3 regions of the Aminobacter sp. Y103A genome follow, and region 1 is predicted to be linked to each of the others. Evidence: riboswitches for the same ligand, from Rfam matches in the RefSeq annotation. Region 1 holds a riboswitch; each other region holds the start of a gene.
The links. Region 1 has a riboswitch for cobalamin ahead of Amn_RS02800 (ribonucleoside-diphosphate reductase subunit alpha). Riboswitches for the same ligand answer to the same signal wherever they lie in the genome.

Region 2: it holds a riboswitch for cobalamin, as region 1 does, so the genes downstream of both, Amn_RS17665 (CbtB domain-containing protein) here and Amn_RS02800 (ribonucleoside-diphosphate reductase subunit alpha) in region 1, are expected to answer to the same signal.
Region 3: it holds a riboswitch for cobalamin, as region 1 does, so the genes downstream of both, bluB (5,6-dimethylbenzimidazole synthase) here and Amn_RS02800 (ribonucleoside-diphosphate reductase subunit alpha) in region 1, are expected to answer to the same signal.

The regions. Positions count from the first base shown of each region.
Region 1 covers NZ_AP017986.1:583,987-588,245, reverse strand. Annotated here, with positions in the region: gene Amn_RS02800 (ribonucleoside-diphosphate reductase subunit alpha) at 1-2,136, opposite strand, end outside; cobalamin riboswitch at 2,247-2,458, opposite strand; gene Amn_RS02795 (peptidase domain-containing ABC transporter) at 2,533-4,259, opposite strand, start outside.
Region 2 covers NZ_AP017986.1:3,591,578-3,595,836, forward strand. Annotated here, with positions in the region: gene cobU (bifunctional adenosylcobinamide kinase/adenosylcobinamide-phosphate guanylyltransferase) at 1-151, opposite strand, end outside; gene Amn_RS17660 (CbtA family protein) at 144-920, opposite strand; gene Amn_RS17665 (CbtB domain-containing protein) at 937-1,113, opposite strand; cobalamin riboswitch at 1,149-1,345, opposite strand; gene Amn_RS17670 (gamma-glutamylcyclotransferase) at 1,413-2,102, opposite strand; gene Amn_RS17675 (acetyltransferase domain-containing protein) at 2,224-3,222, shown strand; gene Amn_RS17680 (methyltransferase family protein) at 3,219-3,695, shown strand; gene Amn_RS17685 (CPBP family intramembrane glutamic endopeptidase) at 3,692-4,189, opposite strand.
Region 3 covers NZ_AP017986.1:4,459,122-4,463,380, forward strand. Annotated here, with positions in the region: gene Amn_RS21880 (outer membrane beta-barrel protein) at 1-182, shown strand, start outside; gene bluB (5,6-dimethylbenzimidazole synthase) at 179-913, opposite strand; cobalamin riboswitch at 961-1,143, opposite strand; gene galU (UTP--glucose-1-phosphate uridylyltransferase GalU) at 1,207-2,094, opposite strand; gene Amn_RS21895 (lytic murein transglycosylase) at 2,342-3,559, shown strand; gene Amn_RS21900 (SGNH/GDSL hydrolase family protein) at 3,575-4,259, shown strand, end outside.

The sequences.
Region 1 (4,259 bases):
AAAGCTCGGATAACGCCCGCGTTCGGCGGCAAGGTCGCAGGACGCCGAAATCGCGTTGTAGGAGATCGCCTCCATGCTGGCGTCGGCGAAGGCCACGGCAGCGTCTGACGCATAGGGGATCTTCAGCGCCTGAAGTGCATCCTGGAATCCCATCAGGCCGAGGCCGACAGGACGATGCTGCAGGTTGGAGCGCCTGGCTTCGGGGATGGTGTAGAAATTGATGTCGATGACATTGTCGAGCATGCGCATCGCCGTCTTCACGGTGCGCGCCAGACGGTCGATGTCGAGCCCCTCGGCTGCGATATGATTGGCAAGATTGACCGAACCGAGATTGCAGACGGCGACCTCGTCCTTCGAAGTGTTGAGGGTGATCTCGGTGCAGAGGTTCGACGAATGCACGACGCCGATGTGGCCCTGCGGCGAGCGGATGTTGCACGGGTCCTTGAAGGTGATCCACGGATGCCCGGTTTCGAACAGCATGGTCAGCATCTTGCGCCACAGGTCGAGCGCCCTGACCGTGCGGAACACCTTGATGCCACCAGCCAGAGCCTTGGCCTCGTAGCTTTCGTAGGCCGCCTTGAACGCCGTGCCATAGAGATCGTGCAGGTCGGACGCCTCGTCGGGCGAAAACAGCGTCCACACGCCATCGGCCTCGACGCGCTCCATGAACAGGTCCGGCACCCAGTTGGCGGTGTTCATGTCGTGGGTGCGGCGGCGGTCGTCGCCGGTGTTCTTCCTGAGGTCGAGGAATTCCTCGATGTCGACGTGCCAGGTCTCGAGATAGGCGCAGACAGCACCCTTGCGCTTGCCGCCCTGATTGACGGCGATAGCCGTGTCGTTGGCAACCTTGAGGAACGGCACCACACCCCGGCTCTCGCCATTGGTGCCTTTGATGTGAGCGCCGAGGCCGCGCACTGGGGTCCAGTCATTGCCGAGCCCGCCGGAATATTTGGCCAGCAGCGCATTGTCCTTCACCGCCTTGAAGATGCCGTCGAGATCGTCGGCGACGGTGGTGAGGAAACAGGACGACAATTGCGGGCGCAGCGTGCCGGAGTTGAACAGCGTTGGCGTCGAGGCCATGAAATCGAAGGACGACAAAAGATCATAGAACTCGATGGCGCGGCTCTCGCGGTCGATCTCGCGGCCTGCCAGGCCCATCGCCACGCGCATGAAAAAGGCCTGCGGCAGTTCGAAACGCTTGCCTTTGCTGTGCAGGAAATAGCGGTCATAGAGCGTCTGCAGACCCAGATACTGGAACTGCAGGTCGCGCTCGGGCTTTAGCGCGGCACTGAGCCTGGCAAGGTCGAAACGGCCAAGTTCGGGGTCGATCAATTCGGCCTTGATGCCGGTGGCGATGAAGGCGGGGAAATAGGTGGCATAGCGCTGGGTCATTTCGGCCTGGGTGGCCTGCTCAGACCTGGCCGAGACGAAGCTCAGTGCCTCGCGCCGCAACCGGTCCAGCAACAACCGGGCGCTGACGAAGGCGTAGTTCGGTTCAGTTTCTACAAGCGTACGGGCGGCCAGGATCGGCGCCAGCGAAAGCTCGTCGGCGGTGATGCCGTCATAGAGATTGCGCCTTGTCTCGGCCAGGATCGCATCCGCTGAGACGGCCTCGAGCCCGCTGCAGGCCTCGTCGACAATGCGGGCCAGTCGCGTCTCGTTCAGCGGTGCCAGGCCGCCGTCATCGGCCTTGACCTGGAGCGGCGGTGCGGCGACCTCGACCGACGTGACCTTGGCGGCAGCGCGTTCGCGGGCACGTTCCTCGCGGTAGAGCACATAGGCGCGGGCGACCTTGTGATGCTCGGAGCGCATCAGCGCCAGTTCGACCTGGTCCTGGATTTCCTCGATGTGGAAGGTGCGGCCGCTATCTGCCCGCCTGGTCAGCGCGGCGAACACCTGGCCGGCCAGTTCCTCGACGACGTCGTGGACGCGGCGCGAACCGGCGGCCACCGAACCCTCGGTGGCGAGAAATGCCTTGGTCAGCGCCACAGTGATCTTGATCGCATCGAACGGCGTCACCGCGCCGTTGCGCCGGATGACACGGTAGCCAGGTTCGGACGCGGTCTCGGAACCCTGGCTGAGAGCGGACGGAACGCTGTCGGTTCCGCTGGATTGAAGTGTAGAGGTCGCCGGCATCATCTTCCCCGATGGTTTGGGGGCGAAGGGCCTTGGGCGGACGCATGCCGGATTTCGGCCGGCGCAAGCCAGCAGAACGCAAGCGCACCACCGGACACCCCGCCCGTGGACGTTCAGACTCGATCGCGGCAGGTCTCCTGGCTCGCAGGTCATTGCTGCTGTCTGGCCTTCCCAGCGCCCATTGGCGCCAGTGGCACTACGCGACAGCAACTCACTGCTTACAGTTGCGGGGGCAGCGCCGGCATTGCGAAATCGCGCACCGGCTTCCCTCTTAGCTCCCGAGCTGGAATCAACTCGGAAGACCACGATGTCTACATGTAGTATGACTGCCCGGTGTCGTGTCAACAGGTGGAAGAATCATTTCCACCTCATCGACCGATCAACGCCGGCGGCCGATCAATCCCTGACGTAGTCGCGCCACAGCGCCTGATAGACCGGGCATTCGGCATTCAGAGCCTCATGGCTGCCCGTGCCGACGATTCTGCCGTCGTCGAGCACGACGATCATGTCGGCCGAACGCGCCGAAAAGAGATGATGCGTGACGATGATGACGAGGCGGTCGCGGCCGAAGGCCAGCAGCTCACGCTCGAGCGCCATCGCCGATTCGGCGTCGAGCGCCGAAGTAGGTTCGTCGAAAACGGCGATGTGCGGATCGCGCAGCACGGCGCGCGAAATCGCCAGGCGCTGGCGCTGGCCGCCGGAGAGGTTCTGCCCTGCCTGCACCAGTTCGGTGTCGATGCCTTTGGGCAGGCCGGCGGTGAACTTGTCGGCGGAGGAAAACGCCAGCGCCTTGTCGATCTCGTCGTCGCGAAGCGGGCGCGGCAGCGACGCCTGAAGGTTCTCGCGGATGGTACCCGAAAACAGCGACGTCTCCTGGTCGACAACACCTATGCGGCCGCGCAGCCAGCGCGGATTGTAGGCGCGGACGTCGATGCCGCCGATTGCCACCTTGCCGGCATGATCGCGCTCCAGTCCCAAAAGCACGCGCAGCAGGCTGGACTTGCCGGAGCCATTGCGGCCGACGATCGCCACGACGCCCGTCGCCGGCAGCACCAGGCTGACACCGTTGAGTGCCGCAGCCGTCGCCTCGGGATAGCGGAAGGTCAGATCCTCGACCGTGATCGGGCCGAAATCAGCAGCACGCAGCGCCGGGGCAACGATGGCGCGCTCCGGCTGGCGCTTGAGGAAAGCCGCGAGGGCCGAGACGGTGGCGCTCACCGAATGGAACTGGATCAGGATGCCGGCACTGGTCAGCATCGGCATGGTCGCCCGGGTGACGAGCAGCTGCAGCGCAAGCAGGCCACCGATCGTGAGATCGCCGCGCAGGATGCGCCAGCAGCCGACGAGGACGACGAGCAGCGTCAGGATCTCGCTCAGCAGGCCAAGCGTGAACGAATAGGAGTGCGAGAGGTCGAGTATGTGCCAGCGCGCCTTGATGGCTTCGGCCGACTTCGCGGACCAGCGCCCGATGAAGAAGCGCTCAACCGCATTCGACTTGATGCCGCGGATGTTGCCTACCGTTTCAGCGGTCGCCCCCTGCAGGGCGCCGTTGAGGCGGAACGAGCTGCGGCTCGCCTCGCCCAGCTGGGCATTGGTCTTGCGGGCAAAAACGGCGAAGATCAGGGCAACGACAAAGGCCAGCAGGCAGATGAGATAGTCGTAGTACAGCGCCACGGCGAACGAGACGGCAGCACTTAACATGGTGAGGAAGAAATTCGGCGCAGCGCTCAGCATGAAGGTGGCGACACGCTGGGATTCGTTGAGGAGGTTGATCGTGCTTCCGCCTGCGGATGCCGAACTCTCATAGGGGATGCGCATGAGGCGGAAGTAGATGCGTCTCGACAGCCGGGCGGTGAACCTTGCGTCCACGTCGTTGATCAGCGAGTTGTGCCAGCGTGAGGTCATGTGCCTGATAACCGCCGCCACGATGGCGATGGCGGCGAACTGGGTCGCTGCCCAACCGTCCTTGCCGACCATGACGCTGTCGACGATCTTCTGCGAAAGGATCGGAACCGTCACCGAGAGCACGATTCCGGCTAGCGAAAGTGCAATGGCAAGAAAAAACTTACGGCGGTAGATGCCCATGATCCGCATCAGTATCCGCCAATCGCCGAGCGGTATCT
Region 2 (4,259 bases), 2.6 Mb from region 1:
GGATCGAAATGCGCTCACGCATCTCGTCGTCATAAGCCTGCGCCGTGGCAACATAGGTCCACGGCGCAGGAAATTGGGTGATGAGCTGCTCGGCATGCGCGCTCTTACCGGAGCGCGCGCCGCCGAGCAGGAGGGTCAGCTTCTCAGGCAAGGCGGCTGTTCAGCGACGGCGCCGGCTCGCTCATGAAGCGGTTGCGCACGTAGCCCGCCACCGCCCCCAGCACGACCCAGAACACCAGATTGGTGATGGTGACGGCGACGACGAAGCTGTGGTGCAGGTCTGCTGGAATCGGCGACTCGTGGCTTTCCGGTTGCGGTGCACCGACGATGTGCGGCGCAACGATCAGCACCACACCGAGTATCGCCAGCGGCAGCGACTGCTTGAAGGCGATCAGCGCGAGACCCGCCGCGGTGGCGACGACGGTCAGCGTCCACCAGATCTGGCGTGCGCCAAGATCGGCGGCCGGCATCGCCGGCAGCTCCGGCGGCAGGCCAAGACCGGGAGCCAGGGTAAACACGGCAAAGCCGGCAAAGCCCCAGAACACGCCCTGGCGCCAGTTGGCGATGCCACCGGCAAACTCGGAAACGGCGACCAGGATCAGGCCGAAAGCGATGCCGCTGACGATATTGGCGAGCGCCGAATAGGCAAAACGTTCAGCGCCGTCGGCCGGAGCCCAGGCTTCTTCTTCGGCTGGCGCCGCAGTCTGTGCCGCCGTGGTTTCGGCGCCGGCCGCAGGGGCGGTCGCCTCAGTGCCGGCAACTGGTGCCGCGGCGTGCTCATGGCCACCGCCGGCGTTCTCATAGGTCTCCGCCTTGAGGATCAGCGGGACGGTTGCATAGGTCTGGAGTGCGGCAAGGACCACGCCTGCCAATAGCCCGCTGATCGCCGCGATGAACACGACGTTTCTGAAGATGGACATTGTTGGATCGCCTTGGTTAGTGGCAGGGGAAAGCCATCGAGTGGCGATAGTCGTGGGCAGCGTTGTGCACCACGTCCATATGCGAGAACCCGAGGAAGCCAACAACGAAAAGGCCGAGCAGCGCGGCAAGCGCCAGCTGCATGCTACGCGACTGCGAAGAGACGTCGGTGCCGAGAGCAGAAACAGTGTTCATCACAAGTCCTTTCGCCCTCCACCCGAGGGCACAGAGATAAGTGCCTGTCGCCGGCAGGTCTCCTGGCTTGCGGATCGGCACCCTTCCCCGCCTTCCCGAAGCAAGCTTCAGTGGCATTTGAGGAGAGCTAACCGCATACAGTTGCGGGGGCAGCCACGGCTTTGGACCTTCAAATGGCCCTTACCGCATTCCCTCTTGATTCCATAACGGAACCGACGACGCCGCAACTATAGAAACAAATGGCTTGGGCGGCAAACCAAATTCCGACGCCGCCGCGCTCGAAAGCGGCGTTCCGGCGATCATCCGCGGGCCACGATTCGCTCGGCCACCAGATGCTGGAGCCGCCACAGATGCCGATCGTGGATCGCCCGCTGCTCGAGGTTGCTGACCACATTATAGAGATAGTCCGCAGCCGAACCCCAATGGCCGCAGGTCGTCGCCAGTCGCTCCGCCACCGCGTCCTCGCCCAGCGCGCCGGCATAGGCGTGGCCTTTGCGGTTGATGACGAAGGCGAGCGCGGTCAACGGACCTTCATCGGTGGCGAGCTTCAGCCAGCGCGGCTTGTAGGTGGAGGGTTTCAGCGTCATCTCGCGGCGAAACAGCCTGTCCAGCTGCTCGCGGCGGTCGCCGTCCGTCAGCCTGAGCGCCACGCCCTTGCACTGGCCGCCGCGATCCATGCCCATCATCAGTCCAGGCTCAGCCTTTGTGGCGCGCCAGCGGGTCATGTTGATGCAGAACGAACGGTGCCAGCCGCGCGCCAGCGCCACCCTTTCGTCGGTGTGCTCCACCTCGGGTTTCCAGATCAGCGATCCATAGGCAAACAGCCACAACGGTCCATTGCCGGGACGCGCGGCAAGCGTCTCGTCGATCATCACCTCATAGTCGGCGTCGTCGAGATGCATCGCATCGGGGTCGGGGCCCGTGTCAGCGACCTCGCGATGGCAACGCGCCACCAGTTCCTCGGTCAGCGCCATCTTTCGTCCGCTCATGCCCGCCCCATCAATTGCTTAACCCTGTGCACGACAGACAGTTCTGCTCTCTTCCGCCCCGCTTCAACCATGATAGTGCTGCATGGGCGCTGCAACACCCGAAAACGCAGAAGCGAACAATATGACGATGCAACCGGACCCCGACCAGATCAAAGCACCTTCTCGGCGCGTATCGGTCATCGACATCGCCCGCGGCGTAGCCCTGATCGCCATGGCGATCTACCACTTCGCCTGGGACCTCGAATTCTTCGGTTATGCCGATCCGGGCATGACCGCCTATGGCAACTGGAAGCTGTTCGCGCGCTGCATCGCCTCGAGCTTCCTGTTCCTCGTCGGCGTCAGCCTGGTGCTGGCACATGCCAAGGGCATCCGCTGGCCCGGCTATTTCAGGCGGCTCGCCATGGTGACAGCGGCGGCACTAGCGATCACCGTCGCCACCTGGTTCGCCACGCCCGACACCTTCATCTTCTTCGGCATCCTGCATCATATCGCGCTCGCCAGCGTGCTTGGCCTCGCCTTCCTGCGCGTCCCGCCGGTGCTGACGCTGATCGCCGCTGCTCTGGTGATCGTAGCACCCCACTATCTGCGCTCGGAGGCGTTCAATCACCCGGCCCTGGTCTGGATCGGCCTTTCCACCGCCAACCCGCGCTCCAACGATTTCGTCCCGCTGTTCCCCTTCTTCGGCGCAGTGCTGGCTGGCATCGGCGTCGCCGGACTGGCGCTCAGGGCAGGCCTGATCGAAAGGATGGCGCGACTTCAGCCCGGCGCCTGGTCGCGCCCCCTCTCCTTCTTTGGTCGCCACAGCCTTGCCTTCTACCTCATTCACCAGCCGGTGATGATCTCGCTGGTCTGGCTCTTCGCCCAGCTCTTCCCGGCCCCGGTCGAAACCCGCGAGGTCACTTTCCTGAAATCCTGCCAGCTTTCCTGCGAGCAGAGCCGCGACACCGATTTCTGCTCGCGCTACTGTGTCTGCATGCTCGACGAGTTGCAGAAGGATGATTCGTTCGATCGGCTCTATGCCTCCGACCAGAGCCCGAAGTTGAAGGCCCATGTCGGGCAGACCGCCGCCATGTGCACGACAAGCACCGAAAATCAGACGATACCAGGAGGAGCGCAGTGACCAATCCCAACGCCGCCCCCAGCAAGGTGCCATGGCCGCCGATCCTCTACCTCGCAGCAATCGTGGTGGCGGCGGTGCTCGGACTGCTCTATCCCTTGCCGTGGATCACCGAACCGCTGTCGGACTTGCTTTTTGCCGCCGGCTGGCTGGCGGTTGCCGGCGTTGTTGCGATCTATTATTCGGCCATGCAGACGCTGAAGCGGGCCAAGACCACCATCCGCCCCGACAGGCCGTCCGAGCATCTGGTCACGTCGGGCGCCTTCTCCTTCACCCGCAACCCGATCTATTTCGCCAACACGCTGCTGATGATCGCCATCGGGCTGATCACCGCAAATGTCTGGTTCCTGGCGCTGGCCCTCATTGCCGCCTTTGCCACGCAAAAGCTCGCCATCGTACCGGAGGAAAAGCACCTGCAGGCACGTTTCGGCAAGAAATACATCGATTACGCGAAGAAGGTCCGGCGCTGGATCTAACCGGCGACGGCGGTCGCTTGCCTTCGGAGAAAACTGCTCGTCCCATAGACGGCGACGATCGCCAGCGCGAACACCAGCCATAAGATCAAGCCGATCCATTGATGCTGGGCCGCATCGCCGCCTTCAAACACGCGGCCGAGATAGCGGACGCTGTTCTGGTGAGATGCATGCATCAGGATCGCCGGCAGCACGCTTCCGGCCGAGTTCTGGTACAGCCACGTGAACACCACCGCTGCCGCCATGACATTGAGCGCGCTGGAAATGCTGTAGTCGTTCAGCAGCACCAGCGGCAGGTGCCAGGCCGCCCAGATCAGCCCGAGCACCAGACTGGCATTCAGCGCTCCGCGCTCGCCGAGAAGCAAGGGCAGTGCAAAGCCCCGCCATCCCGGCTCCTCGCCAAGCGGACCGCTGAAAACCATGAGCAACGCGACCATGACGGCGATTTCCGTGACGGCCGGCACATTCGCCCAGTCTGGCGGGGCCGAGCCGAACATCGGATTGAGCCAGATAGCAAGCAGTTGCACGTGAATGCCAGCAGCACGAAGCTCACGACCGGCCAGTCGC
Region 3 (4,259 bases), 1.7 Mb from region 1:
GCGACTATGCCAGCTCGAACGACCACGAGCTGAGGCTCAGCGCCGAAGCGGGCCTGACCTGGTGGCTCAACCGCTACGCCGGCCTGACCGGCAAGCTGCGCCATGAGACCTTCGACAGCACCTTGCCGTTCCGCGACGCCAAGACCAACAGCGTCTTCGTCGGGTTGAAAATCCAGCGCTAACCTGCTTGGGGCAAACCGCCGATCGCGGCGGCTGCGGCCCTCAAGGCCGTCTCCCCCTGCCCCGCATAGACCTCGCTCATGATCAGCTCGGCAAGCGGCAGACGGCATCCCCAGCCATGGCGCTCGAGATCGGGCTTGTCGGCGAATTCGCTGACGTGGCCGACGCAGAGATAGGCCACCGGCACGACGTGATCGGGAATGCCTAGCAACTGCTTCAGCGCCTCGCGATCGAGGATGCTGACCCAGCCGACGCCTATGCCCTCGGCACGCGCGGCGAGCCAGAAATTCTGAACTGCGCAGACGGTGCTGAAGAGGTCCATCTCGGGATTGTGCCATCGCCCGAGCGGAGAGTTTGCCGAACGGCTGCGGTCGCAGGTGATGACCAGGTTGAGCGGGCTTTCGCAGATGCCTTCGAGCTTGAGCTTGCGGTACAGCTCCCGCCGCTCCTCGGCGATCTCAGGCAGTTCCTGCTGCCGCGCCGCAAAGAACAGGTCGCGGACCCGCTCGCGTCGTTCGCGATCTCTGATGACGATGAAGTTCCACGGCTGCATGAAGCCGACCGACGGCGCGTGATGGGCAGCCAGCAGCAGCCGCGCCAGCACATCGTCGTCGATCGGATCAGGCAGAAAATGGCTGCGAACGTCGCGGCGCGTGAAGATGGCGCGGTAAACGGCATCCTGTGCGGCGATATCGAAACAGCCTGAAGCGGCCTTCAACTGGTCAGCAAGCATCGCATATCCCCTGGCGAGCATGTCGGTTCCCTCCGCCTGACCATGCGGAGGTCGATGTCTGCCGGGCCGGTCTTCTGGCTCGAGTTCAACCCGTCTGCGGCGCCTTCCCGTTGGATGAACAGTGGCCTCTGCCGATACGGTCCCTCTTACAGCGTTGGGCACGCCACGGATTTGCACCGTGTTCCCGATTCTCCCGCATCGCTGCGGGCACCTGGCAGGGTATTTCTAGCGGCAGCAGCGGCCGAAAGCCATCGCACCGTGCGTCCAATCCTGACGCACAGGCGACATGTGGCTTATTTGCCCAGCTTGATCTCGCCGAGCAGCCCTTCGATGACGCCGGCCATGCTCCTGCTGAGATCGGAGCGCGACAAGGCAAAGGCAACGTTGGCTTCGACGAAACCTTCCGGCGAGCCGCAGTCGAAGGTGCGGCCGCGATAATGATAGCCGTAGAAGGACTGCATCTTCTCGAGCTTGAGCATGGCGTCGGTCAGCTGGATCTCGTCGCCAGCGCCACGCTCCTGGCTTGCCAGGATCTTGAAAATCTCCGGCTGCAGAATGTAGCGGCCATTGATGAACAGGTTCGAGGGTGCCGTGCCCTGCTTGGGCTTTTCCACCATGCCCTCGATCTCGAAGCCGGTGTGAACCGACTTGCCCTTGCCGACGATGCCGTATTTGTGCGCCTCGGCCGGGTCGCATTCCTGGACGGCGATGATGTTGTTGCCGGTTTCGGCATAGAGCTCGACCATCTCGCGCATGCAGCTCTTTTCCGACTGCATGATCATGTCGGGCAACAGCAGCGCGAAGGGCTCGTCGCCGACCAGCTCGCGCGCACACCACACTGCGTGGCCAAGGCCGAGCGGTACCTGCTGTCGCGTGAACGAGGTCTGGCCCGGGGCCGGCTGCAACCGCTGCAGGCGCTCCAGTTGCTCGGTCTTGCCGCGCTGGGCCAGCGTATCATAAAGTTCGAACTGGACGTCGAAATGGTCTTCGATGACCGCCTTGTTGCGGCCGGTGACAAAGATGAAATGTTCGATGCCCGCTTCGCGCGCCTCGTCGACCACGTACTGGATCACAGGGCGATCGACCACAGTCAGCATTTCCTTGGGGATAGACTTGGTGGCAGGCAGAAAACGCGTGCCAAGGCCCGCGACCGGAAAAACTGCCTTGCGAACTCTTTTCATTGCGTGGTCGTCCGATAGAGGGATGTATCGGACGCCAACTTTGCCACGCCCGAATTGATGAATACTGAATGCGTTCACATATTCAGCGACAGCGGGCAAGACCATTGATCACGCGATCTTGATTGTCCGAACAGCTAGGTGGACAATCCCTCAACCCGCTTTTCGTTCCCCAACGGGTCTATGGTAAACTGATTGATAACCGGCATCGGCGATGAATCGTGTTTCTGATCTCTCCAAGGAGGAAAGAATGCCCCTTCGCAAGACCGCCAAAGGCCTCCTGAGCGCCGCTGCCCTTTCGCTGGCATTGATGCTTCCGGCCGGCCCGGCGGCCGCCGAAGCCGGTTTCCAGCGCTGGGTGGCGAGCTTCCGCTCCGTCGCCGCAGACAACGGGATTTCCGGTTCGACCTATGACCGCGCCTTTCGTGGCGTGACCTCGGCCGACCCCGAAGTACTTGAAAAGGCCCGCTTTCAGCCCGAATTCACCGCGCCCGTCTGGGACTATTTCGACAATCGCGTCCATGACCAGTCAATTGCTGTCGGTCGCGAGATGGCGCGCAAGTGGAAACCTTGGCTCGACCGCATCGAGGCCAAGTATGGCGTCGACCGCTACATCCTGCTCGCCATCTGGTCGATGGAATCGAACTACGGCGAGATTCTCAAGAACGACAAGGTGATGCGCAATGTCGTGCGCTCGCTGGCGACGCTCGCCTATGGCGACCAGCGCCGGGCGAAGTTCGCCCGCACCCAGCTGATCGCGGCGCTGAAAATCCTGCAGCGCGGCGACATCGACGAAAGTCACCTCGTCGGCTCCTGGGCCGGCGCGATGGGCCACACCCAGTTCATCCCGACCAGCTACCAGGCCTACGCGGTCGATGCCGACGGCAATGGCAAGCGCGACATCTGGAACTCCGTGCCCGACGCGCTCGCCACCGCAGCCAACCTTCTGAAGAAGAACGGCTGGCAGGCCGGTAAGACCTGGGGTTACGAAGTGGTGCTGCCCGAGGGTCAGAAGTTCCCGACGGGATCGCTGACGCTCGACAAATGGGCATCGCTCGGCATCGAACGCGCCAACGGCAAGGCCTTCAAGCGCGGCTCCGACGTTGCCACCCTCAAGGTGCCGGACGGCCGCGGCGGACCGGCCTTCCTGATGACCAAGAATTTCTCGGTCATCAAGCGCTACAACAACGCCGACAAATACGCGCTCGCCGTCGGCCTTCTTGCCGACGAGATCGCCGGCTATGGTGGCCTGGTGCAGGACTGGAAGCGGCCGTTCACCAAGCTCAGCTTCGAGGAAAAGCAGGAGTTGCAGAAGCGCCTGTCGGCGCATGGCTATTACGACGGCAAGAGCGACGGCAAGATCGGCGAAGGTTCGCGCTCGGCCATCAAGGCATTTCAGGCACAGCTGGGCTTGACGCCGGACGGTCATCCGAGCATGGAAGTGCTGAAGTTCCTGCGGCGTAACTAGCAACCGGAGGCTGTATTGGCATTCACGCGTCGTCCGCGGTTTTCGCTGTTGCGCCTGACGACGCCACTGGTCGCGGTGGCGGTCGCCTTGACCGCCATTTCGTCGACAATGCCGACGCCGGCCGTGGCGCAGGAAGGCATTCTGCGCAAATGGTCCCTGCGCGACCTGTTCATGCCGCGCCGCGAACCGCGCGTCGATCCCTTCATCATTGACGAGCCACAGCCGCGCAAGAAGATCCGCAAGACGCCACGCAAGCCAAAGGCAACCGCCGGCAATGTCGGCAGAGCTGCCGATCCGGCCGTTCCGGTGGTCGAAAAGCTGGCTGACGCGCGTGTCGTGCTGGTCATCGGCGACTTCCTCGGCGGCGGCATTGCCGAGGGGCTGGGCACGGTCTTTGCCGAGAATGCCAAGATCAGGGTCATCGACAAGACCAACGGCTCGTCGGGCCTCGTCCGCGAGGACTATTACAACTGGCCCGAGAAAGCCAAGGCGCTGATCGAGCAGGAAAAGCCTGCCGCCGTCATCATCATGATGGGCTCTAACGACCGCCAGCAGATGCGGGTCGCCGACACCCGCGAGCCACCGATGAGCGCCGCCTGGACCAAGGAGTACACGGCGCGCGCGGACAAGCTGGCCAAGGCCATCGCCGACACCAAGGTGCCGTTCCTGTGGGTCGGCATGCCCGCCTTCAAGTCGTCGA